3 regions of the Paenarthrobacter ureafaciens genome follow, and region 2 is predicted to be linked to each of the others. Evidence: riboswitches for the same ligand, from Rfam matches in the RefSeq annotation. Region 2 holds a riboswitch; each other region holds the start of a gene.
What was found. A riboswitch is a leader RNA that binds a small molecule or an ion and turns the genes downstream of it on or off. The one in region 2 is predicted to bind glycine.

Region 1: linked by a shared signal. The riboswitch ahead of gcvP (aminomethyl-transferring glycine dehydrogenase) and the one ahead of gcvP (aminomethyl-transferring glycine dehydrogenase) in region 2 are both predicted to bind glycine.
Region 3: linked by a shared signal. The riboswitch ahead of cycA (D-serine/D-alanine/glycine transporter) and the one ahead of gcvP (aminomethyl-transferring glycine dehydrogenase) in region 2 are both predicted to bind glycine.

The regions. Positions count from the first base shown of each region.
Region 1 is NZ_SBHM01000007.1:1,033,307-1,043,543, forward strand. Features, by position in the region: gene glyA (serine hydroxymethyltransferase) at 1-266, opposite strand, end outside; gene gcvH (glycine cleavage system protein GcvH) at 263-646, opposite strand; gene gcvT (glycine cleavage system aminomethyltransferase GcvT) at 668-1,804, opposite strand; gene gcvP (aminomethyl-transferring glycine dehydrogenase) at 1,816-4,668, opposite strand; glycine riboswitch at 4,818-4,917, opposite strand; gene AUR_RS09060 (AMP-binding protein) at 5,173-7,761, shown strand; gene mscL (large conductance mechanosensitive channel protein MscL) at 7,838-8,278, shown strand; gene AUR_RS09070 (MFS transporter) at 8,759-10,099, shown strand; gene AUR_RS09075 (GntR family transcriptional regulator) at 10,200-10,237, shown strand, end outside.
Region 2 is NZ_SBHM01000007.1:2,246,190-2,256,426, reverse strand. Features, by position in the region: gene gcvH (glycine cleavage system protein GcvH) at 261-647, opposite strand; gene gcvT (glycine cleavage system aminomethyltransferase GcvT) at 679-1,812, opposite strand; gene gcvP (aminomethyl-transferring glycine dehydrogenase) at 1,826-4,672, opposite strand; glycine riboswitch at 4,850-4,948, opposite strand; gene AUR_RS14835 (TetR/AcrR family transcriptional regulator) at 5,041-5,580, opposite strand; gene AUR_RS14830 (MFS transporter) at 5,654-7,207, shown strand; gene AUR_RS14825 (sigma-70 family RNA polymerase sigma factor) at 7,219-8,034, opposite strand; gene AUR_RS14820 (flagellar protein FlgN) at 8,259-8,756, shown strand; gene csrA (carbon storage regulator CsrA) at 8,807-9,049, opposite strand; gene AUR_RS14810 (hypothetical protein) at 9,054-10,034, opposite strand; gene AUR_RS14805 (flagellar biosynthesis protein FlhA) at 10,012-10,237, opposite strand, start outside.
Region 3 is NZ_SBHM01000007.1:2,111,168-2,121,404, reverse strand. Features, by position in the region: gene AUR_RS14210 (ExeM/NucH family extracellular endonuclease) at 1-1,461, shown strand, start outside; gene cycA (D-serine/D-alanine/glycine transporter) at 1,532-2,998, opposite strand; glycine riboswitch at 3,153-3,252, opposite strand; gene AUR_RS14200 (FAD/NAD(P)-binding protein) at 3,349-5,286, opposite strand; gene AUR_RS14195 (prolyl oligopeptidase family serine peptidase) at 5,347-7,536, shown strand; tRNA gene AUR_RS14190 (tRNA-Ser) at 7,614-7,702, shown strand; gene AUR_RS14185 (IS1249 family transposase) at 7,774-8,901, opposite strand; gene AUR_RS14180 (MFS transporter) at 9,080-10,237, opposite strand, start outside.

The sequences.
Region 1 (10,237 bases), 1.2 Mb from region 2:
TGCTCGATCACATCCACGTGCTCGCAGCCACCGTAGTAGCGCTTGCCCGGGTAGCCCTCGGCGTACTTGTTGGTCAGAACCGAGCCCTGCGCCTGCATCACAGCAACGGCGGTGTGGTTTTCGGACGCGATCATTTCCAGGCCACCGCGCTGGCGGCCCAGTTCGTCGTCGATCTTCGCCGCGATCTCAGGGTCCAGCGACGCGAGGTCGGCGTCCAACGACGGCGATACGACCTGTTCGAATTCAGTCACGGATACAGGGGTCACAGTTCGCCTCCGTTGGCTGCTGCGTACTCTTCGCCCGTCATGAGCGGCCCTTCGTCCGTGGCGGCAACCTTGAACAGCCAGCCGGCACCGTAGGGATCGTTATTGATGAGTGCGTGATCATCGACCACAGCGTCGTTGATCTCGGTCACCTCACCGGTAACGGGCGAGTACAGGTCGGAAACGGACTTGGTCGATTCCACCTCGCCGCAGGTCTCGCCTGCGGTCACCGTAGAGCCAACCTCGGGCAGGTCCACGTAAACAATGTCGCCCAGGGCGTCGGCGGCCACGGCGGAGATGCCGATGCCTACCGGTCCGCCGCCATCTGCAGCAACCCATTCATGTTCAGCCGAGTACTTCAGCCCGGCAACAACTTTGCTCATCTCAAAATCCTTCTCTCGTGACTACTTGGAACGCTTGTAGAACGGCAGCGCCACAACTTCGAATGGCTCGGCCTTGCCGCGCAGGTCCACCTCAACTGTGGTACCCGGAGCGGAATGCTCGACGTCGACATACGCCAACGCCACCGGGTAACCGAGTGTTGGGCTCGGCTGGCCGGAGGTCACCTCACCGATGAGGGTGCCGTCCTTCAGAACCGAATAATGCGCGCGGGCTGCACGACGGCCGGTGCCCTTGAGGCCGACCAGCTTCTGACCGATCGTGGATCCAACACCCGCAGCCTTGATGGCGGCCAGTGCTTCTTTCCCCACAAAATCGCTTTCCTTGGACAACGCCACAACCGGGCCGAGTCCGGCTGCGTAGGCATTGACGTGGCGGGAGAGCTCGTTGCCGTAGAGGGGCATGCCCGCTTCAAGGCGGAGCGAGTCGCGGGCTGCGAGGCCTGCCGGGATGAGGCCCTGGCCTTCCCCGGCTTCAAGCAGCGCCTCCCACAGCTCAGCGGCGTCCTGGTTGGGCACGTAGATCTCGAACCCGTCCTCGCCCGTGTATCCAGTGCGGGCCAACAGCAGCTCGTCACCGGCAATCGAAACCTCGACGGCGGCGTAGTACTTCAGTTCCGTGACCAGCAAGTGCTGCTCTGCGGGAACGAGCTTGAGCAGGATTGCCTCGGCGTTTGGTCCCTGTACAGCGACCAGTGAGGTCTCCGCGGAGGCGTCCTCCACAACGACGTCGAAACCGGCGGCGCGCTCCAGCAGGGCAGCGGCCACCACGGCAGCGTTGCCCGCGTTCGGAACCACGAGGAACTTGTCCACGCCTTCCTCCGACGAGGGGCGACGGTACGTGATGAGGTCATCGATGATTCCGCCGTCGGCATCGCAGATCAGCGAGTACTTCGCTTTGCCTTCTGCCACCGCGGACAACTTGCCAACCAGCGCGTAGTCCAGGAACGCGGCGGCCTGCGGCCCGGTGACCCAGACTTCACCCATGTGGGAGAGGTCGAACAGGCCCGCGGCGTTGCGGACGGCGTGGTGCTCGGCCAGCTCGGATTCGTACTTCAAGGGCATCTGCCAACCGCCAAAATCCGTGAAGGAGGCGCCGGCCTTTTTGTGCTGCTCGTAGAGAGCGGTGTAATTGTCAGACATGTCGGGGTCCTTTAGTTCTCGAAGTCTTCGATCGGAGGGCACGAGCAGACGAGGTTGCGGTCGCCCGCAGCACCGTCAATCCGGCCAACCGGCGGGAAGTACTTGTCCTGCTTGAGGCTCGGCACCGGGAAGGCTGCCTGCTCACGCGGGTAGTTGCGCTCCCAGGATGAACTCACGACGGCGGCTGCCGTGTGCGGTGCGTTGCGAAGCGGGGAGTCCTCCACGGAGAAGTCTCCGCTGGCTACCTGTTCGATTTCGGCCCGGATGGTGATCATGGCTTCGATGAAGCGGTCGATCTCGGCCAGGTCCTCGGACTCTGTGGGCTCAACCATGAGGGTGCCGGCGACCGGGAACGCCAGGGTGGGGGCGTGGAAGCCGAAGTCGATGAGGCGCTTGGCCACGTCCTCGGCGGTCACGCCGGTGCGGGCGGTCAGTTCACGGAGATCCAGGATGCACTCGTGGGCAACCAGTCCACCTTCGCCCGTGTAAAGGACAGGGAAATGCTCGTTCAAGCGGGAAGCTACGTAGTTGGCAGCCAGCAGGGCGGACTTGGTTGCTTCGGTCAGTCCTTCGCCGCCCATGAGCTTCACGTAAGCCCAGGAGATGGGGAGCACGCCGGCCGAACCGAAACGGGAGGCCGAGATGGAAACGCCATGCCCTTCCTCATGCGCTGCCTTATTGGCATCGCCCGGCATGAACGGGGCCAGGTGCGCCTTCGCAGCAACGGGGCCGACGCCCGGCCCGCCACCGCCGTGGGGGATGCAGAAGGTCTTGTGCAGGTTCAGGTGGGACACGTCGCCGCCGAACTTGCCCGGCTGCGCCAAGCCCACCAGCGCGTTCAGGTTCGCGCCATCGACGTACACCTGGCCACCGGCTTCGTGCACTGCCTCGCACACCTCAACAACGTCGGCGTCGTAAACACCGTGCGTGGACGGGTAGGTGATCATGATGGCCGACAAGACGTCACGGTTCGCCTCGATCTTGGCCTTGAGATCCTCGTGGTCGATGGTGCCATCGGGCGCCGTGGCAACCACCACAACCTTCATGCCCGCGAGCACGGCGGACGCTGCGTTGGTGCCGTGTGCCGAGGCGGGGATGAGGCAGACGTTGCGCTGCTGGTCTCCGCGGGAGTGGTGGTAGCCGCGGATGGCGAGGAGCCCGGCCAGCTCGCCCTGGGACCCGGCGTTCGGCTGGATGGAGACCTGGTCGTAACCCGTGATCTCGGTCAGGTCAGCTTCCAGGCCGGTGATCAGCTCACGCCAACCTTCGGTCTGGGAATCAGGAGCGAAGGGGTGGATGGAGGCGAACTCGGGCCAGGAAATGGCTTCCATCTCCGCCGTGGCGTTCAGCTTCATGGTGCACGAACCCAGCGGGATCATGGTGCGGTCCAGCGCCAGGTCCCGGTCGGACAGCTTGCGGATATAGCGCAACAGCTGCGTCTCGGAACGGTGCGTGCTGAACACGGGGTGCTGCAGGAAGTCGGAGGTACGGAGCACGTCCGAGGCCAGTTCGAACCCTGCCGCGTCCCCGACCGGACCAGCGCCGAAGGCGACGGCAACCGCGGAGAGGACCTCCGGCGTCGTGGTTTCATCAACGGAAACACCCACGGTGTCCTCGTCGATGCGGCGGAGGTTGATGCCACGTGCTTCGGCGGCACCGATCACCTTGCTTGCCTTGCCCGGGACGCGGACGGTGAGGGTGTCGAAGAACGAATCGGAGACGAGTTCGCGGCCGGCCTTCTGCAGTGCCGTGGCCAGAACGCGAGCGTGGCCGTGCACAGTCTCGGCGATCGCCTTGAGTCCGTCCGGACCGTGGTACACCGCGTACATCGAGGCAACGATCGCGAGCAGGGCCTGTGCCGTGCAGATGTTGGACGTGGCCTTTTCGCGGCGGATGTGCTGCTCGCGGGTCTGCAGGGCGAGGCGGTAGGCGGGAACGCCGGCGTTGTCCTTGGACACACCAACGATGCGGCCCGGGAGGGTGCGCTCCATGCCCTGGCGGACGGCCATGTAAGCGGCGTGCGGGCCACCGAAGAACAGCGGAACGCCGAAGCGCTGCGCGGTTCCGACGGCGATGTCCGCACCCTGCTCGCCCGGGGGCGTGATGAGGGTGAGTGCCAGCAGGTCGGCGGCAACGGTGACCAGTGCACCGCGCTCCTTCGCGGACGCGATCACGGGGGCGTGGTTGAACACCCGGCCCGAGACGCCCGGCTGCTGGAGGACGACGCCGTTGATGTCGCCGTCGGGCAGTCCTGCGGAGAGGTCCGCAACCTCCACCTCGAAGCCGAGCGCTTCTGCGCGGCCCTTCACGATCGCAATGGTCTGCGGGAACAGGTCGGCGTCCAGGACGGTCTTGCCGTCCTTCGCGGTCTTGTCCTTGTTGGCGCGGCGCATGAGCAGCACGGCCTCGGCAACGGCGGTGGCTTCGTCAAGGAGGGAAGCGTTGGCGATCGGCAAGCCCGTGAGGTCCTGGACCATGGTCTGGAAGTTCAGGAGTGCTTCGAGGCGGCCCTGGGAAATTTCGGGCTGGTAAGGGGTGTAGGCGGTGTACCAAGCCGGGGACTCAAGGATGTTGCGGCGGATCACCGGGGGCGTGATGGTGTCGTAGTAGCCCTGGCCGATCATCTGGACGGCAGTCTTATTCTTGGCCGCGAGCTTGCGGAGTTCGGCCAGAACCTGGGTCTCGCTGAGGGCCTTCTGCAGGGTCAGCGGCGAGGACTGGCGGATGGAATCGGGGACCGCAACGTCAACCAGGCCATCAACGGAGTCGTATCCAATGGCCTTGAGCATGGTGTCGATATCAGCCTGGCGGCGGGCGCCGATATGCCGGTCCGCGAACGCGGTTGGGGAGGATTGAACAGTCAAGAGGAACTCCAGGATTCAGGCGCCCGCTGAGCGCCATGGTGAATATGGGTTCCTCCCCGCTCTGTATTGGACCTGAGAGATTCCGTGGACTTGGTTGCCCACTTGCACCGTCGGTGAGCCCGGTTGCCCGGACTGCTTTCCAGAGTTGCCTCGCCGCGGCGGTACATGGGCCTGAGAGATTCCTGGGGAGGATTTGCTCCTACGGCGCCTGACTGGATGTACCCGGCAGGACTCTCCCGCCGCAGATCAAAAGCGTGTGCGCCACCTCGGTGACACGCTTCACACCATAGCGGGTGATCGCGAAGAAAGGCAAGACGCGCAGGTCAGGGCGGTTGGGAAGTGCTAGAGCGTCCCCCGCAGGGCGGCGGGAAGTGATAGAGCGTCCGAAGGTCCGTTGCTCTATCACTTCCCCTCCCCTTTTCCGGGTTGCTCCAAGGCTTCACATTTCGGAACCGCGCGCAAATCCATTTGAGTTAGGTTAGGCATACCTTCTATCTTGCCTTGGTGAGTATTCAGCCGGATTTGGCCGGAGTCTCCTTTGCCGCCCATTTGGCATCGTTTGGAGACCGGCCCGCAGTACACCTCGGAACAGACACAGTGAGCTACGCCCAACTGGCCTGCCGAGTCCAGGAGATGGCGGCGTCGTTTGGCAGCGCCCGCCGCCTGGTCGCCCTCGAGGCCGACAACACTTTGTCGTCGTTGACGGTGTACCTGGCAGCCCTCTCGTCGGGCCATCCGCTGCTCATCCTTCCCTCCGGCGGAGGCCCTGCCGTTGAGTCGCTGCTGGCGGCTTACGAGCCGGATCTCATTGCGCGCTCCGTCGACGGTGGAACAACCCTTGAAGAACGCCGCTCCGGGAGCAAGCACGATCTCCATCCCGAACTCGCCCTGCTGCTGAGCACGTCGGGCTCAACCGGATCACCCAAACTGGTCCGCATCTCCGCAGCATCGGTGCAGGCGAATGCGCAGGCCATTGCGCAGTACCTGCATCTCCGTCCGGCGGACACGGCGGCCACCACGCTTCCCCTGTCCTACTGCTACGGCATGAGCGTCGTGAACAGCCACCTCCTGGTGGGTGCCTCAATTGCCCTCACGGATCTGTCCGTGGTTGACCCGTGCTTCTGGGAGCTGATGCGGTCGCGGTCTGTCACGTCTTTCGCCGCGGTTCCCTACACCTTTGACCTGCTCGAACGCGTGGGCTTCGAAACCATGGAGCTGCCCAGCCTCCGGTACATCACCCAGGCGGGCGGACGCCTGGACCCTGCCCGCGTGCGCCGTTATGCGCAGCTCGGCCAGGAGCGTGGCTGGGACCTCTTTGTGATGTACGGCCAGACCGAAGCGACAGCACGGATGGCGTACCTTCCCCCGGATGAGGCCGCTGATAACCCCAACGCCATAGGGGTCCCCATTCCCGGAGGATCCTTCCGGCTGGAGCCCGTGCCCGGCCTGGATGAGAGCGAGCTCGTCTACTCCGGGCCGAACGTCATGCTGGGTTACGCCGAGCAGCCATCGGACCTCGCCCGGGGACGGGACATCACCGAGCTCCGCACGGGCGACCTCGCACGCAGGGGGCCGGGAGGCTTGTACCAGATCGTCGGGCGGCGGAGTCGCTTCGTGAAGATCGTGGGGCTGCGCGTTGACCTGGGACGGGTCGAAAAGATCCTGGCCGACTACGGCGTCACGGCAGCAGTTGCCGGGTCCGACAGTGGCCTCGTGGCCGCGGTCGAAGGCAAGCATGAACTCTCCATTCTCGCGAAGACCGTGGCGCAGGACCTTGGCATACCCCGGGCGGCGTTGACCCTCTGCTCAGTCGACTCGATTCCACGGCTGGTCAACGGAAAGACGGATTACCCTGCCGTCCTCGCCTTGGCATCGCAGGAGCCGCAAAGGAACCCGGAGCTTCCATCCGCAAAAGCCTGCGATGACCCCAAGACCATTTTTGCCGATGTTCTTGAGCGGACCGACGTCAAGGAAACGGACACGTTCGTCTCATTGGGCGGCGATTCGCTCTCCTACGTAGCCGCGTCGGTCCGGCTGGAAAGTGCCTTGGGCTACCTTCCCGACGGGTGGCACCTGATGCCGGTGTGCGAACTGACTCCCAAAGAACCGGAAGCGAAGCCAGCAGGGCCCAACAAGGCGGGACCCAACCCACAGCCGGGGACGGCGCCGCAGCGTCGCAGGTTGATTGCGCGCATGGAGACCGGGATCGTCCTGCGGGCAGTGGCCATCATCTTCATCGTTTCCACCCATGTGGGCCTCTTCGACTGGGAAGGGACGGCCCACGTCCTGATAGCGGTGGCTGGATACAACTTTGCCCGGTTCCAACTGTCGGGCCCACGCCGGGAACGGCTCAAACGGCAACTGAAGGCGGTGGCACGGATCGCCCTGCCCAGCATGGCGGTGATCGGCGTGGCCTTCGCCACCACGGACGACTACGGTTGGCACAACATTTTCCTGCTCAACACGTTGGTGGGGCCCCAAGGCTGGACCGACATGTCGCGCTTCTGGTTCATTGAGATCCTGGTGCATATCCTGGTGGGCCTGGCGGCGCTGCTGGCCATCCCCGCCCTGGACAGGGCACAGCGCAGGTGGCCGTGGCTGCTTCCGCTCAGCCTCGCGGCGATTGACCTGCTCCAACGGTTCGACGTGATCGAACTCCCCTACCCCGGGCAGGGGCCCGTCCTGTGGCTTTTCGCCTTCGGCTGGGCCGCCGCTTTGTCCAAGACGTGGTGGCAACGCTCGGCCATGACCCTCGTGGCGCTGCTGACCATTCCGGGATCGTTCTCCAGCGAACCCCGCAGCGCCACGGTCCTGGTGGGGTTCCTCATCCTGCTCTGGATAACCACCCTGCCTGTGCCGCGGGGCCTTCACCGGATCACTGCGTTGCTGGCCACGTCTTCCATGTACATCTACGTGACGCATTGGCTCGTTTATCCACTGTTCGCCGAGGCCAGCCTCGGCCTGGCAGTTGCGGCGTCGCTGGCCGGTGGCATCGCCTACTGGGCGTTTGCCACGAGGGCCATGGGTGCCGCCGAAAGGTGGCTTGGCCGCCGTCGACCTTCACGTGCCTCCACCGCGGAGGCCGTCGCGTGACATCGCCCTGATACTTGCGGGTGGTAGTTTGTTCTCTGCTTTGAGCGATGAGCACCGACTGATCAGAGGACATGACATGTTTAAGGGTTTCAAGGACTTCATTCTCCGCGGCAACGTGATCGAGCTGGCGATCGCCGTCGTCATTGGCAGCGCCTTCACCGCACTGGTGGGCGCGTTCACCAACAACATCATCAACCCGGTGATCGCAGCGGCCGGCGGCGTCAACGCCGATGGCCTGGGCTTCCGGATTTGGCCTGACAACGAGGCCACCTTCGTGAACCTGGGGGCCGTCCTGACCGCTCTGGTGACGTTCCTGATCACCGCTGCCGTGGTCTATTTCATCTTTGTGGCGCCCATGAACAAGATCAACTCCATGGTCAAGGACCGCCTGTCCACCGAGGAGCCCGAGGAAGAGCCGCTGCCTGCCGACACTGCCCTGCTGGCCGAGATCCGCGACCTGCTCAAGGAAACAAACGGCCGCGGGAACCGCGACCTGGACAACGACCCCATCCGCTAAAGAGCAAAGCACGACGGCGGCCCGGCAGCTGGCATACCCAGGCCGGGTTAAGCCCAACTCACCAGAAGGGCCGGTATCCCAAGCGGCCCAGAACCGCTGGCCCAGCTCCACCAAGATCCTGCCCAGTACCTCAACGAAAGCCCGGTGAACCTACCAAGGTTCGCCGGGTTTTCGCATGTCGGAAGCGGAGCCGCAGCAATCGATAAGCACTGAACCATCCACCGCAGAAACCGTCGGTCACAATTTGCCGGAAGGCTGGGTATACCAAACCCCTTGACAGTGGCCCCCGCCACACCTAACTTTGATTTTGGGATCCCAAAACGGGATCCCAAAAGATCCACCACCGGCTGCGGGCACGTTCCACCGAAGAGCAGGCACCGCAACAGTTGCCGCCGGTAAGGGTCACGCCGCAGCGATATCCCGCACCGGCTCACCCCAAAGACATTCCCCATCCCGTCGACTCCTACTGAAGGAGAAGCTGTGTCTACCGAAAACGCCCAACTGGCAACCCAGGACACCGACCAAAAGCCCGGCAAGGACGGCGTGCAGCGACGCACGAACGTCCGCTGGAAGCTCTTTATCCTCTTGTTGGTCCTGGTTGCGGTCAATTACATCGACCGTGGTTCCATCTCCGTAGCCCTCCCCATCATCCAAAAAGAATTCAACCTCGCCCCTGAACTCGTGGGCCTGCTGCTATCGGCGTTCTTCTGGACGTACGCCCTTATGCAAATCCCCGTGGGCTGGCTGATTGACAGGTTCGGCCCCCGCAAAGTTGTCACCGCATCGTGCGTCGGCTGGGGTGCTGCCACGGCCGCATCCGGCCTTGCCGGCGGATTCCTCAGCATGTTCATCGCCCGTTTGGGCATCGGCGTCACCGAGGCCGGCGTCATGCCGGCCGGCGGCAAGCTCAATGCCATCTGGATGCACAGGAAGGAACGTGGCCGCGGCGCCACCATCCTCGACGCCGGAGCTCCCCTGGGTGCCGGTCTGGGCGGCATCCTCATCACCTGGCTGATCGCCTCCACCGGCAGCTGGCGGATGTCCTTCATCATCGCCGGCGGAGCCACCGTCCTCATGGGCCTGGCCGTCTGGTGGTACATCCGTGACAACCCCCGCCAGCACAAGGGCGTGAACGATGCCGAAGCCAGCTACATCGAAGAATCCCACGCCGAGGAAGACGCCGAGGCCGCCCGTGAAGGGGCACAGGGCAAGCGCGCCCTCCTGCCTTACCTGAAGTTCCGCTCCTTCTGGGCCATGTGCTTCGGCTGGCTCGGCTTCAACGGAGTGTTCTACGGCCTGCTGACGTGGGGTCCGCTGTACCTGGCACAGGCAAAGGGCTTTGACCTGAAGACCATCGGCTGGTCCACGTTCGTGATCTTCGGCGCGGGCTTCGTCGGCGAGATCCTCGGCGGCGCCATTGCGGACAAGTGGCGGGCCTCCGGCGCTTCGGCCAACAAAGTCATGCGCACCCTGCTGGGTATCTCCAGCCTCGTCGTAGTCGGCGGCCTGGTTGGCGTGACGATCGTCCCGGACCCGATCACCGCCGTCGTCCTCCTCTCCGCAGTCCTGTTCTTCCTCCGCTGGGTGGGCCTCTTCTGGTCCATCCCGTCCATCCTTGGCGGCCGTACCAATGCCGGCGTGCTGGGTGGAGCGATGAACTTCAGCGGCAACATTGCCGGGTTCGTCACCCCGATTGTGGTAGGCCTGATTGTCGGGGCCACCGGCTCCTACACCTGGGCACTGCTGTACTTTGTTGGATCCGCTGTGGTCATGGGCATCTCCGTCCTGGCCCTCGATTACAACAAGCGGCTCCCGGTCTGACTCGCACTCACCGGGCCGGCCGGAGGGTCCTGAACCACCCAATGGCCGGGCACCGCCGGGACCGGGCGCATTGCCTCACACATCACGAAATGGAGCTCACATGCTGACCGCAGAAGACACGAACAACACGGACCGCCC
Region 2 (10,237 bases):
CCGGATGGCCCCCTCCCGCTCGTGGCAAAAAGGCGACCGAAATACGACGCCGGGCGGCCCCCTCAGGCGGCAACCCGGCGTCGCAAATTTATTCAGTTACTACAAGTCAACGCTACGCCAAAGCGCACTTGGCCAAAACGGGGCATCGCTGCGGAGTGTGCCGCGCGCACGGCACACTCCGCAGCTAAACCACGAATCGGAGGATGGCATGCCGAACCCGCCGGGCACGCCGGACCCGTCGGGCACGCGGACCGATCGGACTAGCCCAGGTCGCCGCCGTTCTTGGAGGCGTATTCCTGGGCGGAGAGCAGCGGGCCATCGGATTCAGCAGCGACCTTGAACAACCAGCCCTCACCGTAGGGGTCGTTGTTGATGAGTGCGGGGTCGGACACAACGGCGTCGTTGATCTCGGTGACCTCGCCGGTAACGGGTGAGTAGAGGTCTGAGACGGACTTGGTGGACTCGACCTCTCCACAGGTTTCGCCTGCGGTCACGGTGGAACCGACCTCGGGCAGGTCCACGTAGACGATGTCCCCCAGTGCGTCGGTGGCTACCTCGGAGATACCGACGGATACCGAGTTTCCCTCCCCACGCAAAACCCACTCGTGCTCGTCGGAGTACTGAAGTTCAGGCGCTACTTTGGGCATTCTGTTTTCCTAACTGTGGGTGATCAAAAACTTAGCGGGACCGTTTGTAGAACGGCAGGGCCACGACCTCGAACGGCTCTGCCTTGCCGCGCAGATCGACGTCAAGAGTGGTGCCAGGTTCAGCATAAGCAACGTCAACGTAGGCCATCACTACCGGGTACCCGAGCGTTGGGCTGGGCTGGCCGGAGGTCACTTCGCCAACAACGGCGCCGTCCTTCAAGACCGGGTAGTGCGAACGTCCGGCGCGGCGCCCGAGGCCCTTGAGGCCCACAAGCTTGCGACCAGTGGAGACACCTGCGCCGTCGGCCTTCAAAGCTGCCAAGGCTTCCTTGCCAACAAAGTCGCCTTCCTTGGACAAGGCCACTACAGGGCCGAGCCCGGCCGCGAAGGGATTGCCTTCACGGGACAGCTCATTGCCGTAGAGGGGCATGCCGGCTTCGAGACGCAGGGAGTCGCGGGAGGCCAGACCGGCCGGAACGAGCTCGCCTTCCTCGGCGACGGCGGAGATGGCCTGCCACAGCGCGGCGGCGGATTCGTTGGGCACGAAGATCTCGAACCCGTCCTCGCCGGTGTAACCGGTGCGTGCCAGGAGAAGATCCTGCCCACTCCCGGCCACCAGGAAGGTCACCTCGACTGCCGCGTAGTACTTCAGGTCCGTGACCAGCGAGTGCTGTCCGGCCGGGACCAAACGCAGCAGGATCGCTTCCGCAAGCGGCCCCTGAACGGCGATCAACGACGTCGACGATGAAGCATCCTCAACAAGCACGTCATAGCCCGCGGCGCGCTGCAGCAGCTCAGCAGCGACCACGAAGGCATTGCCTGCGTTCGGAACCACCAGGAACTTGTCGGCGCCGCGACGGTAGACGATCAGGTCATCGATGATGCCGCCATCTTCCTGGCAGATCAGCGAGTACTTGGCTTTGCCCTCGGCCATGGCGGAGATCTTGCCTACCAGCGCGTAGTCCAGGAACTCTGCTGCCTGCGGCCCGGTGACCCAGACTTCGCCCATGTGGGAGAGGTCGAACAGGCCGGCGGACTTCCGGACGGCGTGGTGTTCGGCGAGCTCGGAAGTGTATTTGAGCGGCATCTGCCAGCCACCGAAATCGGTGAAGGAGGCGCCGAGCTTCTTGTGCTCCTCGTAGAGGGCCGTGTGCTTCTCAGTCATTTTCCGGATCCCCTTAGTTCTCGAAGTCTTCGATCGGAGGGCATGAACAAACGAGGTTGCGGTCGCCTGCTGCGCCATCGATGCGGCCCACCGGCGGGAAGTACTTGTCCTGCTTCAAGTGGTGGACGGGGAAGGCGGCCTGCTCACGCGGGTAGGCGCGGTCCCAATCGGAGCTTACGACGGCGGCTGCCGTGTGGGGTGCCCGGCGAAGCGGGGAATCCTGCACGGAGAAGTCGCCATGTGCTACCTGATCGATTTCCTTGCGGATGGTGATCATGGCTTCGATGAAGCGGTCGATCTCCACGAGGTCCTCGGATTCGGTGGGCTCAACCATGAGGGTGCCGGCCACCGGGAACGCCAGGGTGGGTGCGTGGAAGCCGAAGTCGATGAGGCGCTTGGCCACGTCCTCGGCCGTAACCCCGGTCTTGGCCGTCAGCTCGCGGAGGTCCAGGATGCACTCGTGGGCGACCAAGCCTGCTTCGCCTGTGTAGAGCACCGGGAAGTAGTCGTTGAGGCGGGCTGCGATGTAGTTGGCAGCCAGCAGTGCGGACTTGGTTGCTTCGGTAAGGCCCTGCCCGCCCATGAGCTTCACGTAAGCCCAGGAGATGGGGAGCACGCCGGCCGAACCAAAGCGCGATGCCGAAATCGGAACGTCATTGCCTTCGGTCCATGATGCGGCGTTGCCGGGCATGAACGGGGCCAGGTGGGCCTTCGCGGCAACGGGGCCGACGCCGGGTCCGCCACCGCCGTGCGGGATGCAGAAGGTCTTGTGCAGGTTCAGGTGGGACACGTCGCCGCCGAACTTGCCCGGCTGCGCCAAACCGACCAGTGCATTGAGGTTTGCACCGTCGATGTAGACCTGGCCACCGGCTTCGTGGACAGCGTCGCAGACTTCCCGCACGTCGGCGTCGTAGACACCGTGGGTAGAGGGGTACGTGATCATGATGGCCGAGAGAACTTCGCGGTTGGCCTCGATCTTGGCCTTGAGATCCTCGTGGTCGATGGTTCCGTCAGCTGCAGTGGCTACAACAACGACCTTCATGCCGGCGAGCACGGCGGAAGCTGCGTTGGTGCCGTGTGCCGAGGCGGGGATGAGGCAGACGTTCCGCTGCTGGTCTCCGCGGGAGTGGTGGTAGCCGCGGATCGCCAGCAGGCCGGCAAGCTCGCCCTGGGACCCGGCGTTCGGCTGGATGGAGACCTGGTCGTAGCCCGTGATCTCGGTCAGCTGGGCTTCGAGGTCGGCGATGAGTTCACGCCAGCCCTCGGTCTGGGAATCAGGAGCGAAGGGGTGGATGGAGGCGAACTCGGGCCAGGAAATGGCTTCCATCTCCGCCGTGGCGTTCAGCTTCATGGTGCACGAACCCAGCGGAATCATGGTCCGGTCCAGCGCGAGGTCGCGATCGGAGAGCTTGCGGATGTAGCGCAGGAGCTGCGTTTCGGAGCGATGGGTGTTGAACACGGGGTGCTGCAGGTACTCACTGGAGCGCTCAACGGAAGCCTCCAGCGCAAAGCCCTCTGCGGACTCAACCACGGAGGCACCGAAAACTTCAAGGACACTGCCGACGATGTCAGTTGTTGTTGTCTCATCCACGGAGATACCCACGGTGTCCCCGTCGATTCCACGCAGGTTGATGCCACGCTCTTCGGCAGCAGCGACGAGCTCGGCGCCGCGGCCCGGAACGCGAACCGTGATGGTGTCGAAGAAGGACCCGTGCAGGACCTCGACGCCGGCAGCCTTCAGTGAGGCCGCAAGGGTGCGCGCGTGGTGGTGGGCGGTCTCGGCAATGGCCTTCAAGCCTTCGGGGCCGTGGTAAACGGCATACATCGAGGCGACGATGGCCAGGAGAGCCTGCGCCGTGCAGATGTTGGACGTGGCCTTTTCGCGGCGGATGTGCTGCTCGCGGGTCTGCAGCGCCAAGCGGTAGGCGGGGACGCCGGCGTCGTCCTTGGAAACGCCCACCAGACGGCCGGGCATGGAACGCTCCAGCCCCTTCTGGACTGCCATGTAAGCGGCGTGCGGGCCGCCGAAGAACAGCGGAACACCCAGTCGCTGGGCGGAGCCGACGGCGATGTCCGCACCCTGTTCACCCGGGGGCGTGATGAGCGTGAGGGAAAGAAGGTCGGCAGCAACCGTCACCAGCGCGCCCCGCTCTTTCGCCTCGGCGATGACGGCGGAGTGGTCGAAGACACGGCCGGAGACGCCGGGCTGCTGGAGGACGACGCCGTTGATGTCGCCGTCGGGCAGTCCCGCGGAGAGGTCCGCAACCTCCACCTCGAAGCCGAGCGCCTCAGCGCGGCCCTTCACGATCGCGATGGTCTGCGGCAGGCAGTCTGCGTCGAGGACGGTCTTGCCATCCTGGACGGCTTTGTTCTTGTTGGCACGGCGCATCATCAGCACGGCTTCAGCGACTGCGGTGGCTTCGTCAAGGAGCGAAGCATTGGCGATCGGAAGGCCAACGAGGTCCTGCACCATGGTCTGGAAGTTCAGCAGCGCTTCGAGGCGGCCCTGGGAAATTTCCGGCTGGTACGGAGTGTAGGCGGTGTACCAGGCCGGCGACTCGAGAATGTTGCGGCGGATAACCGGCGGCGTGATGGTGTCGTAGTAGCCCTGGCCGATCATCTGGACAGCAGTCTTGTTCTTGGAAGCAAGCTTGCGGAGTTCAGCAAGGACCTCCACCTCGCTCAGCGCGTTCTGCAGCGTCAGGGCAACGTCCTGGCGGATGTCGTTGGGAACCGCGGTGTCCACGAGGGAATCCACGGAGTCGTAACCGACTGACTTGAGCATGGTGCCGATGTCGGCCTGGCGGCGGGCACCGATGTGCCGATCGACGAAGGTGGTGGAGGCTGAACTAACCGTCACGAAGGAACTCCATTAGTTGGGCGGCGCTTGGGTACGCCGCAGTGGCTCGGGTTCCTCCCCGCTCTGTATTGGACCTGAGAGTTTCCGCGGGTTGCCTGCGCAACGCCGCTTGCACCGTCGGTGAACACAACAATCGTCACCACTGACGGCGGATTGCCTGCTGCTTTCCAGAGTTGCCTAGCCGCGGCGGTGCGTGGGCCTGAGAGATTCCTGGGGAGGATTTGCTCCTACGGCGCCTGCGTCACGTGCTTTGCAGGACTCTCCCGCCGCAGATCATAGGCTTATGCAGTTGTTCGCGGCCCGCTGCAAGGCGCACCACAATTGTTAATTGTCCTACGTGCCCGGCGTCGCGGCAAATAGGCGGAGCGCTACTTCCGCAGTCGCTCCAGAACCTCGAGCAGGATCCCGACGTCGGCCTCCCGCCCGGCGCTGCCGCCCGCCTGCCCGCCTTCGAACATGGCGTTGAAATAGAGTCCGTCACCCATGTAGCTGACGGCTTTGGCGACTTCCGGCCCAACGTCCTCGGCGAGCACGTCGAGCCAGCGTTGTTGGATGGCGGCAAACCTCCTCCGCGTCTCCTCGTGGGCTACCTCTGCCAAGCGGGTGGTCGCCACAAAAGCCCGGTCCATGGGCGTACCGGCCCACACTGAAGACCGGATGAAGTACGCAGCTGCGCCGTCCGGGGCCGCGATCATTTGTTCGGTGTCTTCCTCCGCCAAGCGGTCCAGGCGTTCCAGCAAAGCGCTGATGAGGGCCTCCTTGTTGGGGAAGTGATAGAGGAGCCCTCCCTTGGAGACTCCGGCGCGCTTCGCGACGGCGTCGAGCGTTGCTGCCCGCTCCCCCACCTCGATCAGGAGCGCCTCGAAGGCATCCAGGACGGCATCCTTGGCAACTGGTTTTCGCGGCATGTGTCCATCATTCCCTAAACAGGCGTGTTGAGCTCTTTTGAAACTATACCGTCTGGACGGTACAGTAATGTTCATGTTTTCGTCGTCCGCAACCAAAGCTCCCCGCACTTCCACCCGTCGCCTCCACGGCAGGACGGCAGCATGGCGCGACTGGACGGCCCTTGCCCTGCTCATGTTTCCGGTTCTCCTGGTGGCCGTGGACAACACCGCCCTCACCTTCGCTCTACCGGAGATCGCCCGCTCATTGGAAGTCGGGGGCATCCAGCTTCTGTGGATCGTTGACGCGTACCCGCTGGTCCTGGCTGCATTGCTGGTATCCATGGGCAACCTCGGCGACAGGATAGGACGACGGCGGCTGCTTCTGGCCGGCAGCACAGGCTTCGCTGCGGTGTCGGCTGCTACGGCGTTCGCGCCCTCGGCTGAATGGCTGATAGCCGGCCGCGCAGCCCTTGGAGTCTTCGGCGCCATGCTGATGCCCTCAACACTGTCCCTGATCAGGAACATCTTCACCGATCCGAACCGGCGCCGCCTCGCCATCGCCGTCTGGGCAGCCGGGTTCTCGGGCGGCGCAGCCCTCGGTCCCATCTTTGGGGGCTGGCTGGTGGAGCACTTCTGGTGGGGAGCTGTCTTCCTGGTGGCAACGTTCCTGCTCCTGCCCCTGCTTGCGTTCGGCAGGATCCTCATTCCGGAGTCGAAGGACGCCAACCCTGGCCGGGTGGACGTACCAAGCATCGTCCTGTCCGTCCTCACCATGGCTCCGTTCGTCTACGGCATCAAGGAATTCGCCGTGCACGGCTTCGGGCCAACCGCGGCTTTCTTCATGCTCTTCGGCGCGGTACTGGGCGTGCTCTTCGTGCGGCGGCAGCAGCAGTTGGCCAGCCCCATGCTGGACGTGCGCCTCTTCAGCAACAAAGTGTTCAGCACGGCCATCGTCGCCAACGTGCTGTCCCTGTTCTCCATGACCGGGTTCATCTACTTCTTCGCCCAGCACCTGCAACTCATCGAAGGCCAGTCGCCCATGGAGGCCGGCATTGCCATGATCCCGGCCCTCTTGGCCACCATCGTGGCAGGGCTGGTAGTGGTGCCGCTGGTGAAGCGGATCCGCCCCGGCTTCGTGGTGGCGGGCGGCCTGGTCCTCAACGCAGTGGGGTACCTGGCGGTTGTCGTGGGCGATCACGGAAGCGGCCCGGTGTTCCTGCTCTCAGCACTGACGGTGTTGGCAGTTGGTGTGGGTGCTGCGGAGACCATCTCCAACGACCTCATCCTGGGCTCGGTCCCGGCGGACAAGTCCGGCGCGGCATCCGCCATCTCGGAAACAGGCTACGAACTGGGATCGCTCCTGGGCACCGCCGTCCTGGGCTCCATCCTGACCGCGTCCTACCAGCACAACCTGGTGATACCGGACGGCGTATCCGCTGCCGCTGCGGGCCAGTCAGGGGAAACCTTGGCCGGAGCGGTTGATGCGGCGGCCGCACTGCCCGCGCCCTTGTCCGAGGCACTGACTGCGGCCGCAGGGGTGGCCTTCGAATCCGGAGTGCACGTCACCGCGGCGATCGGGCTGGTACTGATGGCCGGAGCGGCAGTGCTTGCCGCCGTCGTTCTTCGCCGGGTGCCGAAGGCGCAGTAGTCCGGTGCTTTCTAGACGGCTTGGTTGAGGGTTGAACCCAATCCCAGGCTCCGGGTGATTCCGCCGGTAGTGGCCGTGGCGAGGGCGGAAAGGTAATCGTTCCGACGCCGGGCGGTGATCCGGGACTCAGGTTCAAATGCCCGGTCCGGGTTATCTGAATAGTGGGCGGCCAGGCCGTCGCGCAAAAGCCGGATGCCTTCGGCCCGCTGCTGCGAAACTGCCGCGTGGGTGGAGCCCAGTTCCTCTGCGAGGTCTTTGACCGAACGGCCTGCCAAGTAGATCTCCCTGATGACGAACCGCATCTTCTCAGGCAAGGCATCGACGGCGGCCCGGAGGTACTTGATGCGCTCGTCGGCGAGCACGGAGTTCTCCGGTGACGGAGCTACCGATGCCACGGTATCCACCACGACCTCATCCAGCGACGTCAGGGTTCTGGCTGCATCGGCCAAGGCCGCCTCGACGTGGCTGCGCTCGACGCCAAGGGCAGAGGCCATCTCGGCAACGCTCGGACCGCGTCCCAGCACACCCGTAAGGGTTTCCTGGACGGCGAGGGTTTCCTTGATGCGCTTGCGGGCCGAACGGGTAGCCCAGTCTCCCGCGCGCATTTCGTCCGCGAAAGCCCCAATGATTCGACGGCGTGCGAAAGCCCCGAAAGGAACACCCAGGTCCGGGTCGAAGGAATCTGCCGAACTGATGAGGGCGAGGGAACCAACCGAGGCAAAATCATCGCGCGACAAATGAGATGCGCGCGCACAAAGGTCAGAGACCAAGTAACCAACGAGCGGGAGGTGTTGCAACACCAGCTCGTTGCGCTGTTCGCGATTCAAAAGATAGTCCCCCCATGAGACCGGAATATTGAGTTTGCCATGCCCTTGATCCGCATTCCGGACGGCGCTTGGAGACCAATCACAGCGCCGTAGTGGGACTTTGTCTCAGGTACGTGTTCAGTGAACATACCACCTGCAAACCCCTAAACGTGTACGCTCGACACAAGAAATTCAAAACCCTGCTGAAACCTGCTTTCCGCCGGGCAAATAAGGATTGAGGAACCGTGGGGGCGGACGAGCTATCGGCAACGTTGTGGCGGGAGAGAAGGCAACTCGATTTCTTGCTTTTCCTCCTCGAAACGCAACTCCTGCATCTGCGGGCAGGCAACTGGCACCGCCTCGAATACACCGCGTCCGAGCTCGAAAAAGTGGTGGAAAGCCTACGCTTCGAGTCATTGGCCCGCGGCGTGGAAGCGGCTGCCCTGGCCGCGGAATGGAAAGCGCCGGATCAGACTTCGTTGCCTTCACTGGCAGGAATGGCGCCGGCCGGAATTTGGCCTGATCTATTGAAAGAACACCACCGCGCATTGGTTATTCTCTTGGAATCCATAGATGCCGTGGCAGCTGATAACCTCTCCGCGCTCGAGCAGGAACCGGAACCCGCGGACGCTGAGCCGGACGATCTCGCCATAATGACCCTGGACGTCAACGTTCAACGTGCGCGTGCGGCGGTGACCAGCGCCGCCCTCCCCTCTTTGCGTGATTTCCTCGGCACCACCTGACGGGATGTGAAAGAGGACCTGAAGAAAACCCGACGGGATGTGAGAGAGGATCAGTTGTTGGTGGGGGCCGGCGGGCGGAGGTTCGCCAGGAGTTCCTCGGCGTCGGGGCCGGCTTGGGCGGCTGCGAGGTTTGCGGCGGCGATCGCCTCAACTACTTCGCTGCGCTGGATGGAAACACCCCGCGGGGCTTCAATTCCGATCCGCACCCCGTCACCGCGGCCCTCCATGACGGTAATGACAATATCGTCACCAATCATGATCTTCTCGCCCGGTTTGCGCGTCAGTACCAGCATGCTTTCAATGTACCTTTCCGAGCGAGGTCCTTCGTGCCGGTTTGCCATCCACCCAGCCCACCGGGATACCCAGCCCGTCCACGGTTTCCGGGCTGGCAGTTTCCGATGCACCGATGACGGCCAGTGCGGAGACACCAACCGGTTCCGTTGAGAGCAGTGTTTGCAGGGCACGCACCCACGCGGCCGTGTCCCCGGCTTTCCGGCGTGCGTCGGCCACCACCCATACCTGGTCGGCGGACAGGCCGGCGATGGCGTGCGCCTGCTCCGGAATGTCTGATGCCTTACCCAGCCCGTAGGCGACCACCACGTTCTGGCCGGTCAGTACTGCTTGGGCGCGCGCAGCCATCGCGCTTTGACGGCCCGAGACATGCAGGTGGCCGAACGCTGTCAGCTCTCCGGCGGTACGGACGTCCGAGCCCCCGGCGGCGATCGACATTTCCAGGGCCGGCCCCAAGGCGTCGTCACCGAGGCCCACAAGGAGGATCACGTTGCCGTTACCCTCCAGCGGCGCAGGAACCTTTTCGTTCGGAGCGTCCGACGGCGGTAGTGACGGCTCAGGCACCGTGTGCAGAGCCGGCCTCGCCTCAAGTTCCTTGCCCAGGTGTTCCAGCAGCCCGGCGAAATCGGGTGAGGCCGTCGAAACGGGATCGGGCCGGTGCATCTCCCGCTCCGCTGCGTCGGCCCGCTCCAGCAGTGCGGCAATGGCAGGACCCTGCAAATCGTGGCCGGCAATCGGGTTCGCGGCGGTCTTTCCGGTTGAGGCGCGTGGAGCGGCAGGACCGGATGCCAGGGCCGCTGGGGCAATGCCAGCCGCTTCGCCCACCTCTACCGTCGCTTCAAACCGGGCAGCTGCGAACAGGCCCACGATGCCTGGATTGATGACCTTCTCGGCAGCCACAATCCGGGCCTGCGGACCATACTGCGTCAGCGCCTTCTCGCGGATAGCGTCGAGGGACGCTCCCCTAAGCTTGTAGCGCTTCGGCATGGCGAACCACCCCCACTGTTTCTATGCGTATGTTGGCCGATGTCACTTCGCGGTACGACAAGACGGGGACACCGCCGTCGGGAGCGGCCACAAGCCGTCGAATCGCGGGTCGCAGGGCGGGGGCGCAAACGAGGACCGCTTGACGTCCCGTGGCCGCGGCTCCCTCTACCGCGGATTTAAGTGAGGAGAGCACAGAATCGAGC
Region 3 (10,237 bases), 140 kb from region 2:
AACCACGACGGCGCAGCGTCCGGAACGCCCGACGGCGCCACGTTGGAGGAGGAAGTTGCCGCCGGAGGACCGTTCGCGAAACTCGTGAACCAAACCACGCCCGACGTCGCGGCAATCTTCACCGGCCACACCCACAAGGAATATGCCTGGGACGCCCCGGTGCGGGACGCCGACGGGCAAGCCACCGGAAAGACCCGGCCGATCATCCAGACCGGCAACTACGGGGAGAACGTGGGAACCGTGACCTTGACCGTGGACGTGGCTTCCAAGACGGTCACCGCCTACGAAGCATCGATCGTGGAGCGCACCACCGACACTCCCGAAAGCCTCGTTGCCGCCTACCCCCGGGTGGCAGCCGTGAAAACGATCGTGGACAAGGCCTTGGCTGACGCCAAAGAGATCGGCAACCAGCCGGTAGGGGCAGTGACCGCTGATATCACCACGGCGTTCACGCCGGACCCCGAAGGCGGCGCCCCCAAGCGGGACGACCGCGCGAGCGAGTCCACGTTGGGCAACCTCGTGGCGGACTCACTGGTGGACACGCTCAAGGCGCCGGAACTGGGTGCAGCGGAGATCGGCGTCGTGAATCCCGGCGGGCTCCGCAACGAGCTGTACTACGCCCCGGACGGAACCATCACCTATGCCGAGGCGAACGCGGTGCTGCCGTTCGTCAACAATCTCTGGACGACGTCCCTTACTGGCGCGCAGTTCAAGACGCTCCTGGAACAGCAGTGGCAGACCAACCCCGACGGAACGGTTCCGAGCCGCCCGTACCAGCAGTTGGGGTTGTCCAAGAACGTCAACTACACCTACGACGCCGCCCGCCCGGCAGGTGAGCGCGTCACCGGGATCTGGGTGGACGGTACGCCGATCGATCCGGCCAAGCAGTACAGGATCGGTACCTTCAGCTTCCTAGCCACCGGCGGTGACAACTTCCGCGTCTTCCAGGAAGGCAGCAACACCAAGGACACCGGGCTGGTGGACCGGGATGCGTGGATCAAGTACCTCCAGGCGCACAACCCGGTATCGCCCGACTTCGCGCGCCGTTCCGTAGCTGTTGCCAACACAACAGCCAGCGACGTCACGGCCGGAGATGCCCTGAGCCTGGCCGTTTCCAAGCTGGACCTGACGTCCATCGGCAGCCCGGCGAACAAGACCCTCAAGGCCTCGTTCGTCGACGCCGCAGGCACCACCGTGGAGTTGGGCGATGTTCCGGTGACCTCCGGTGCCGCGAACGTCAACGTCACGGTTCCCGCCACAGCAGCAGCCGGTACCGCGACGCTGGTGCTCACCGCCGTCGAAACCGGCACCACGGTCAAGGTCCTGGTCACGGTGGCGGAGAGCGTCCCGAATCCGCCGCAATGCACGGCACCGGCCAAACCATCCAAGTGGTACGACATTGCGGGCTGGCTCCGCTACGCCATCGCCTGGTTGGAATATCAGAGGTGCCTGAGGGGCTGACAAACCCCGGTTGGCAGTGAAGGGGCCAGGCCCCGCGTCCGTGTGGTCGCGGGGCCTGGCTTTTTGTGTCCTACTTGCGTGCGGGTTCAGGCTCGGGAAGCCGTTCAGCGTCCTCTTGCAGGCTCGCGCGGAAAGCTTCAAACCGGGCCACGTGGGCCGGCCGGCGGCGCAGGATGGCCCACGCGATGCCCAACGCCACGAACCACACCGGCGTGACAAGCAGCGCCATGAGGGTGTCCGGCTGCGTGGTCAATGCCCACATGATGAACCCGAAGAACGCGAAGACCACCCAAACCATCACAACACCGCCGGGCATCTTGAACGCGGAGCCATCGTGCAGTTGCGGACGACGCTTCCGGAAGGCGAGGTAGCTCGCCAGGATGATCGACCAGACGAACACGAAGCACACGGCCGACACCGTGGTGACCATGTCGAAGGCCTTGCCAACGTCCTGGCCGGCGTACATGAGGACGACGCCGGAGAGCAGCAGCACGCAGGAAAGGAACAGCGCGTTGCGGGGTACTTTGCGTCCGGAGAGCGCACTGAAGACTGCGGGCGCGTCGCCTTCCTGCGCCAAGCCGTAAACCATGCGGGACGTGGAGTAGATCCCGGAGTTCGCGGAGGACATCGCCGAGCTCAACACCACGAGGTTGACGATCGTGGCTGCGGCCCCAAGCCCGGCAAGCGAGAACATGGCGATGAAAGGGCTGTGGCCGGCCGCGAACTGCGTCCACGGAGTAACGGACATCAGGATGATGAGGGCGCCTACGTAGAAGAGCAGCACACGGATGGGAATGGAGTTGATGGCCTTGGGAAGGTTTTTCTCCGGATCCTTCGCTTCGGCAGCGGTGGTTCCCACCAGTTCAATACCCACGAACGCGAAGACTGCGATCTGGAAACCGGCCACGAACCCCATGAATTCGTTGGGGAAGAAGCCTCCATGGGACCAGAGGTTGGTGAAGCTGGCAGGGCCGGCATCGGACTGGAAGCCACTGAAGATCATGAACAGGCCCACGATGATGAGCGCCGCAATGGCCACGATCTTGATGAGGGCGAACCAGAATTCCGTCTCGCCGAAGGCCTTCACGGTTGCCAGGTTCAAGAGCAGGAGGATGCCGATCGTGATGAGTCCGGGAATCCAGAGGGGCAAGCCCGGCCACAGCTCTTCCGAGTAGCCGGCTATCGCAATGACGTCCGCGATGCCCGTGATAACCCAGCAGAACCAATACGTCCATCCAGTGAAGAATCCCGCCCACGGACCCAGAAGGTCTGCGGCGAAGTCGCTGAAGGACTTGTAGTTCAGGTTGCTCAACAGCAACTCGCCCATGGCCCGCATGACGAAGAACAGCATGAAGCCGATGATCATGTAGACGAAAATGACGGAGGGCCCGGCGGCGGAGATGGTTTTCCCGGAGCCCATGAACAGGCCGGTTCCGATGGCACCGCCAATGGCGATCAGTTGGATGTGGCGGTTGCTGAGTTGCCGTTCGAGGTGGGGCTCATGGTTGTTGTCTGTTGGCGGGCGCTGAATCGTCATGAGGAACTCCATTGTTCAGGCGGCACCGGAATGCCACGATGATTCGGGTTCCTCCCCGCTCTGTCATTGACCTGAGAGTTTCCGCGTGCCTGCAGGCAGGAACGCTTGCACCTTCGGTGAGCCCGGTGGGAACCGTGCTTCTTTCCAGAGTTGCCTCGCCGCGGCGGTACAGGGTGCCTGAGAGATTCCTGGGGAGGGTTTGCTCCTACGGCGCCTGACGGGATGTACCGGCAGGACTCTCCCGCCGCGGATCACTAGCGCGCATCACCAGCCGGTGACGCAGATCACACACTAGCGAAGGGCGGGCACCCGCTGCAAACGCCCGGCATCCACGGTCGTCATAAAAGGGGTTAAAGCCCCAGGATGCTCCGCGCGATCTCGTCGGCGTCGCGCAGCGTCCGCTGTCCGCTGGTGTAGGCCTGGCCCGTTGCCGGTTTCGCCTCGGCAGCGATGGCGGTCCCCCACTGGGTTGCCGACAGCTGAAGGCCCAGCACGTACAAACCCTCGGTTACCGAGCCGTTCGCGGCCACGGGCCGGTAAGGATGTGGTTCCACATCCAGGCCGGTGGTCTGCACCGGCGTCCCCTCGACGCTCATCATGATCTTGGTTCGCACCAGGCCGTCCTCCATGAGCTGTTCCAGCAACGGGGAGACGTTGATACCCACCCGGTTGGCGGGCGACATCGCTTCAATCAGGGTCCTCGCCTGCACGGGCGCATCCCGCACCCAGGGCGAAAAGGCGCGGAAGACCTTGGCGTTTCGGTCCACGCTGAATTTCGGGTCCGGCCCCACGAAACTCACGACGCCGGCACGCGCCAAGGCGGCCAGCTGCTCCGAACGAAGTGCGGGAGGCCCGCTGGCCAGTCCCTCGACGAAGGATTCGAACCAGCCGCGCAGCTCCGCCACCCACGACTCATCCGTGATTCCACCGTCCGCCACCACGGTCTTAAGGATCGCGCGGCCCGTATGGAGTGCGCCGATCGCCATCTTCACAGGATCGGCTTCGCCGAGCTCCGAACGCAGGGCATCATCATCCAGGTAATCGGTGATGGCCTTGTCCAACTCGCGGCGGGAGGCGAAGGTCCGGCCCGCCAACGGGGCGGCGAGCGCCCGAAGGTTCAGCCGGCGCGAAGCCACCACGTGTTTTTCGACCAGCGCCCCCACTTCGGTTTCCCAGTTGCCCGTTGCGTGCGCATGCGGCTGCAGCGCGTCCTCCAGGTCGGCCAGGAATTGGGCCGAGTCCCGGATCGCGGCCGGTTGGGACCGTGCCAACGTTGCGTAGTACGCCCACAACGCGTCCCGGTGCAGGAGCGGCCACAGATCATGGTCGAAGCCGGGCTGGATCCCCGCAGCCCGGAAGCGGTCGACGGCGGCTTCCGTCAGGTAGCGGAGGGTGATGCTCGTGGCGTAGTAGCCGGACAGCCCGGCTTTGGCCCGGTACGGGGTGCCTCGCCTGGACGCTGCGATGATTTTCGGTTCGCGCCCGGAAGCACGGTACTCCAGGGCGCCGGTACCCGGGGCGACGGCGTCCACGAATTTGCCGCCGCGGCCCTCGGTCAGCTGCCCCATGACGTCGAAGAAGTTCAGGCCCATTCCCCGGACCAGCACGGGTTCGTTGTCCGGCACTATGGACCAGTCCACGTCGGCCGGAGGCGCCGGAGGGAAGTACAGCAGTCCGTGTTCTTCGGCGGCCACCTGGAAGGAGCGTTGCTCGGGGTTCAGGCGGGCTTCAATGTGGCCAAGGGCGAGCACCACCGAATCGACGGTGAGGGTACCGCCGTCGGCCAGTTCGACGTCGAACGCCTTACCCGCCGGGCGGGCCGCCACCGCCGACGTTTCATGGAAGGTGACGTCCACGCCGTCGGGCACCCGCTGGAGCAGCTCAGCCAGCGTCTGCTGCAGGTAACGCCCGTACAGGGCGCGGCTCGGGAAGTTGTCGGACGCCAGCGCGGACAACTCGGCCTTCTCGGCGTCGCTGAGTCCCTGGCCGTCACGACGCCGGGTCACGCGCCATTCGTCGAACGAACCGCCCGCCAGAGGCGGGGCAAGCTCCGGTTCCTGGGGAATCAGGGTGGGATAGAACGACTGCGTGTTCATCAGGTACAGCCGGGACTGCCCGGGCTGCCAAACGTGCCCCGAACCGGCCGGATAGGGGTCAATGACGTGGATGTGGAGCGTGCTTCCGCCGTTCCCTGCCGCCGCCCGGTTCGCGAGCAACCGCTCAAGGACGCTGGTACCCCTGGGACCAGCCCCGACAAGGGCAACACGGTTGGTTTGGGAAGTAGCCACGCTCAAGCTTAACTTCTGCATGACTTGCTTCCCTTTTACCTGTGTTGCTTGGATGGGGCGATGACCACCACAGCAGCTGATCAATCGCCCTTGCCCGAAGAACGCGAGCAGCCAGGGCCCCGCCACGCCGACGTCGCACCCGAGCCAACGGATGAGTTTGTCTGGTTGGAGGACATCCACGGCGAAGAACAGCTGGCATGGGTCCGTGAACAAAACGCCCGAACCGAAGAACTCCTGGAAGACGCCGGATACGCGGCGGTGGAAGCGGGCATCCTGGAGGTCCTGGACTCCACCGACCGCATCGCCATGGTGAACAAGCGGGGGGACTTCTACTACAACTTCTGGAAGGACCGGGAACACCCCAAGGGCCTCTGGCGCCGCACCACGTGGGAGAGCTACCTCTCCGACGCACCGGACTGGGACGTGCTGCTGGATGTGGACGCCTTGGCAGCCTCCGAAGGTATCGAGTGGGTGTTCCACGGGGCCGGCTTCCTTCGCCCGTCCGACGGTTCCGACTACCGGCTCGCCATGGTTTCCCTCTCCCCCGACGGCGGCGACGCCAACCGGTACCGCGAATTCGACCTCGCCACCAGGACGTTCGTGGACCCGGCCGATGGTGGCTTTGACCTACCCACCGCGAAGGGCCATGTCAGCTGGCTCGATGCAGACACTCTCCTGGTCTCCAGCACCGCCGACGGACTACCCGCAACTTCCTCCTCCTACGCCCGAACCGCGGTGAAGCTGCGCCGCGGCGAATCCCTGGCATCAGCGGAACAGATCTTCGAGATCCCCGAAGACCACATGCTGGCCATGGTCGCCCACGACTCCACGCCAGGCTTTGAGCGCACTTTCGCCGTGGACTACATCGACTTCTACAACCAGCGGACGTCGCTGCTCCATGACGGCGCCTGGATGGACATCGACGTCCCGACGGACGTCAACATCAGCGCGCACCGCGAATGGCTGATGTTCCGTCCACGGCACGACTGGTCCGTTGCCGGCGTCCAATACCCTGCCGGCTCCCTCCTCGCGGCAGGCCTTGAAGAGTGGCTGGCCGGCACACGCGACGTGGTGGTGCTGTTCACGCCCGACGACCACACGTCCCTGCAGTCCTGGAGCTGGACCAGGGACTACCTGCTGCTGAACCTGCTGCGGGACGTCTCCTCCGAGATCCGGGTGCTGGACCCCTCAAAGCCGGACGACTCCGGTTCCTGGGCCTGGAGCACCCTGGACGCCTGTCCCCCGCTCCATGACGTCAACGCCTATGCAGTGGACGACGAGGACGAATCCGGCGCCGGAAACGACTACTGGTTGGTGGCCACAGGTTTCACTACTCCCACGACCCTCACGCGCGGCTCACTCGGACCTGCCGGGAGCCACCACGAAGAGGTGAAGCGCTCGCCGTCGTTCTTCAACGAAGCCGGGTACGAGGTCCAACAGCACTTCGCTGTTTCGGCCGACGGCACCCGCATCCCTTACTTCCAGGTCGCTTCCAAAGATCTGGTCCTGGACGGTCAGAACCCCACGCAGCTCTCCGGCTACGGCGGGTTCGAGGTCTCCCGCACCCCTGCCTACAGCGGAACGATCGGCCGGGCATGGCTTGAACGCCGCACCACCGGGGAGGACGCCCACGTCCGCGGCGGGGTCTACGTGGTGGCCAACATCCGCGGCGGAGGCGAATACGGACCGTCCTGGCACCACGCAGCCCTCCGGGAAAACAGGCACCGCGCTTACGAGGACTTCGCAGCGGTTGCGCAGGACCTCATCTCGCGGGGAGTCACCAGCCGGAAACGCCTGGGGTGCGTGGGCGGCTCCAACGGCGGGCTGCTGGTGGGCAACATGCTCACGCAGTACCCCGAACTGTTCGGGGCGATCTCCTGCGGGGTGCCGCTGCTGGACATGCGCCGATACACGAAGCTGTCCGCCGGATACTCCTGGATTGCCGAATACGGAGATCCCGATGTGCCCGGGCAGTGGGAATTCATCCGCACGTTCTCCCCGTACCACTTGCTCCGTGACGGAGTGGAATACCCGGAAACGTTCATCTGGACTGCGACCTCGGACGACCGCGTGGGTCCCGTCCAGGCCCGGAAGATGGCCGCCCGGATGCAGGCCATGGGCATCCCCAACGTCTGGTTCCACGAAGCCTTGGAGGGCGGGCACGCCGGAGCTTCGGACAACAGGCAAGCCGCCGCGCTGCAGGCCAGGAGCAACCACTTCCTCTGGCGGGCGTTGGCCGGGGGCGAGTAAGGCCCAGGCTTGGTTGACGGCTGTTTTGCACTGTGCCGCACGTTCTGCGTATCCTTGGTGGGCTAGCAATAGCAATTGGAGACGTGCCAGAGCGGCCGAATGGACTTCACTGCTAATGAAGGGTCGGGGTTAAACTCGACCGGGGGTTCAAATCCCCCCGTCTCCGCGAAGTGGTCCCGGTTTTCGAACCGGGACCTTTTGGGTTATAGGACAAAACGTGTGTAAATCCCGGGCGTGTTAGGTGCGTCCTGCCCAGCCGGTGCGGTGCCAGAGGCCTTCGTCTGGGCTGAGGCCGGTGCTGTAGAGCTCTGGGCCTGGTTCTTGTTCCTGCAGGGTCTGGGTTGTTCTCTTGGCTGGTCGGTAGTAACTCGTTTCGATGAGCGCGGCCGGTGGGCGGGGTTGCTCGCTGTGTAGGTAGAGGTACCACTCGATCGCTCGCTTTTGGTGTTCCTCGCCCATGCCGCGGTGAGTCCGCAGGATCAGCCGGAGTTGGGCGTTGGTGCCGCCTTCGATCCTGTTCGTTGTCGAGGCGATGTCCAGCCCGTTGTATTCACGGCTCAGGTAGGTGAAGAGCGTGCCGGCCTGGCCGAGGCGTTCGAGCAGCCGGTAGGCCTTCCGGAGCCTGTCGTGGGTGTACCACCAGGCCTGATTCGATCGGACCCATCCCGGAGCAACGGCCGTCGCGGCGCGGTAGGTGCGGGCTTTGACCAGGGCCCCGTGTTCCTGGTGCCAGGCATTGAGCCCTGCCAGCCATGCTGCTGCTTCGGCCGGGGCGTTGATCCGTGTCAGCGCCCGTCCTAGCCGCAGCAATGCCCTGCCTGCCTCTGTTCTGGGCCGGCTGGTCAGGTAGGTGCGGACGTTCCGCTGGACATGGACCAGGCAGCGTTGGACCGCGGTTTCGGACCAGCACTCCGACAGGGCAGCGGCGATCCCGGACCCGCCGTCGGTGATCACCACCCGTGGTGCCGGGAACCGTTGCAGCAACGCCGCCCACGCGGTCTTCTTCTCGGTGTCACACCACTGCCAGCCCAGCACATGTTCCCCGGCAACAGCGATCAAACAGCACCACGAGCCGACGTAGATCCCATCGACCTGGATCTGGTCATGGACCTCACCGGTGGCAGGGATCCGCGGGACGATGTTCCAGCACCAGGCAGTGCGCCGACGGAAGGACCGGGCCGTGCCAAACGAGGCAGCAGCGGCCTGGCCGGTGGTGCCCATCAACCAGCCAAGGAACGCTTCCAACTCGGCCCTGCGACTGACATCCGGGCGTTCACCAGAGCGGCTCGACCCGCAGTTCAGGCACCGGTAGCGTTGTTTGCCCGCTGACGTTTTCCCGTTCCGAACCAGCGTTTGGCCACACACCAAACATTTCCCAGATATGCAAGCACCCCAGCCACACTAAGCTCCAAAAGCTTAGCTACCCCGAATTTCGCCCGCCGATACTGAGAAGCAAGCCCCTCCGTTACACACGTTTTGTCCTATAACCCGACCTTTTGCGTTTAACCCGGGGTTGCAGGACCCCCTTCGAGGGTTAGCGGCGTTAGCGGGGTTGGCGGCCACGACCGCCTGCACTGACCTCCGCGCCGGCATCCCGGTGAAGCATCAGGCTGTCCACGGTACTCACGAGCATCAGTACTGCCATGGCCAGGAAGGCCCCTTTGTAAGCGGTGTTCTCCCCACCCAGGAACCCGGCGGTTTCGAACAACCGGAGGAACAGTGCTCCCACGGCAATTCCGGCACCGGCCGCCAGCTGCACCAGCGTGGCAGAGATGGCATTGGCCGACGGCAGTTGCTCAGGGACGATATCCGCGTACTGCACCGAGGCGTACGCGGAGAAGCCGATGGACCGGAAAGCGCCGCTGAGCAGCAGCAGGCCGAAAATTACCGGCTCGGGAGTCTCGGCCGACAGGAAGGCGCACAGAACAAACGTCACCGCCGAGGCGAAAGAGGCAAAGACCAGTACGGGCTTGAACCCGAACCGCCGGATGATGGGGGTGGTAGCCGGTTTGATGCCGATGTTGCCCACAAAGACCGCCGCCACCATGACACCGGCCTTCAGGGGATCCCAACCGAATCCATCCTGGAACATCAACGGCAGCAGGAAGGGAACCGAGCTGATGGTGAGCCGGTAGATGAAGCCGCCCGTGGACGTGGCACGGAAAGTCCTCGTTCCGAAGACCCCAAGGTTGAACAGCGGGACTTTTGCCCTGGTCATCCACCAGACCGCTCCGGCCAAGGAAAGGACGCCGCCTCCAACCACTACCGCAGCCACCAGCCCCGGTGTGTGGCCGCCCAATGTTTCAAGGCCTACCACCAGGGCACCCACGCCAAGCGTCGTCAGCAACAGTCCCAGCCAGTCAAGCCTGCGTTTATCCCCGACGGCGGTCCGGGGAACCAAGCGCAGCGCGGCGATGAATGCGGCCAGGCCCAGCGGGAGGTTGATGAGGAAGATCCAGTGCCAGGAGAGGAACGTCGTCAGCGCTCCGCCGACCATCGGGGCCAACACCGGTGCAAGAAGGCCCGGCCACACGAGGTAAGCGGTGGCACGGAGAAGCTCGGACTTCGGCGTTCCCCGGAGGACCACCAGCGTCCCGACCGGAACCATCATGGCCCCGCCCGCACCTTGGGCCACCCTGCTGAGCGTGAGCATCGTCAGGTCCTGGCTCACCGCGCACAGCAGGGACGCGATCGTGAATAC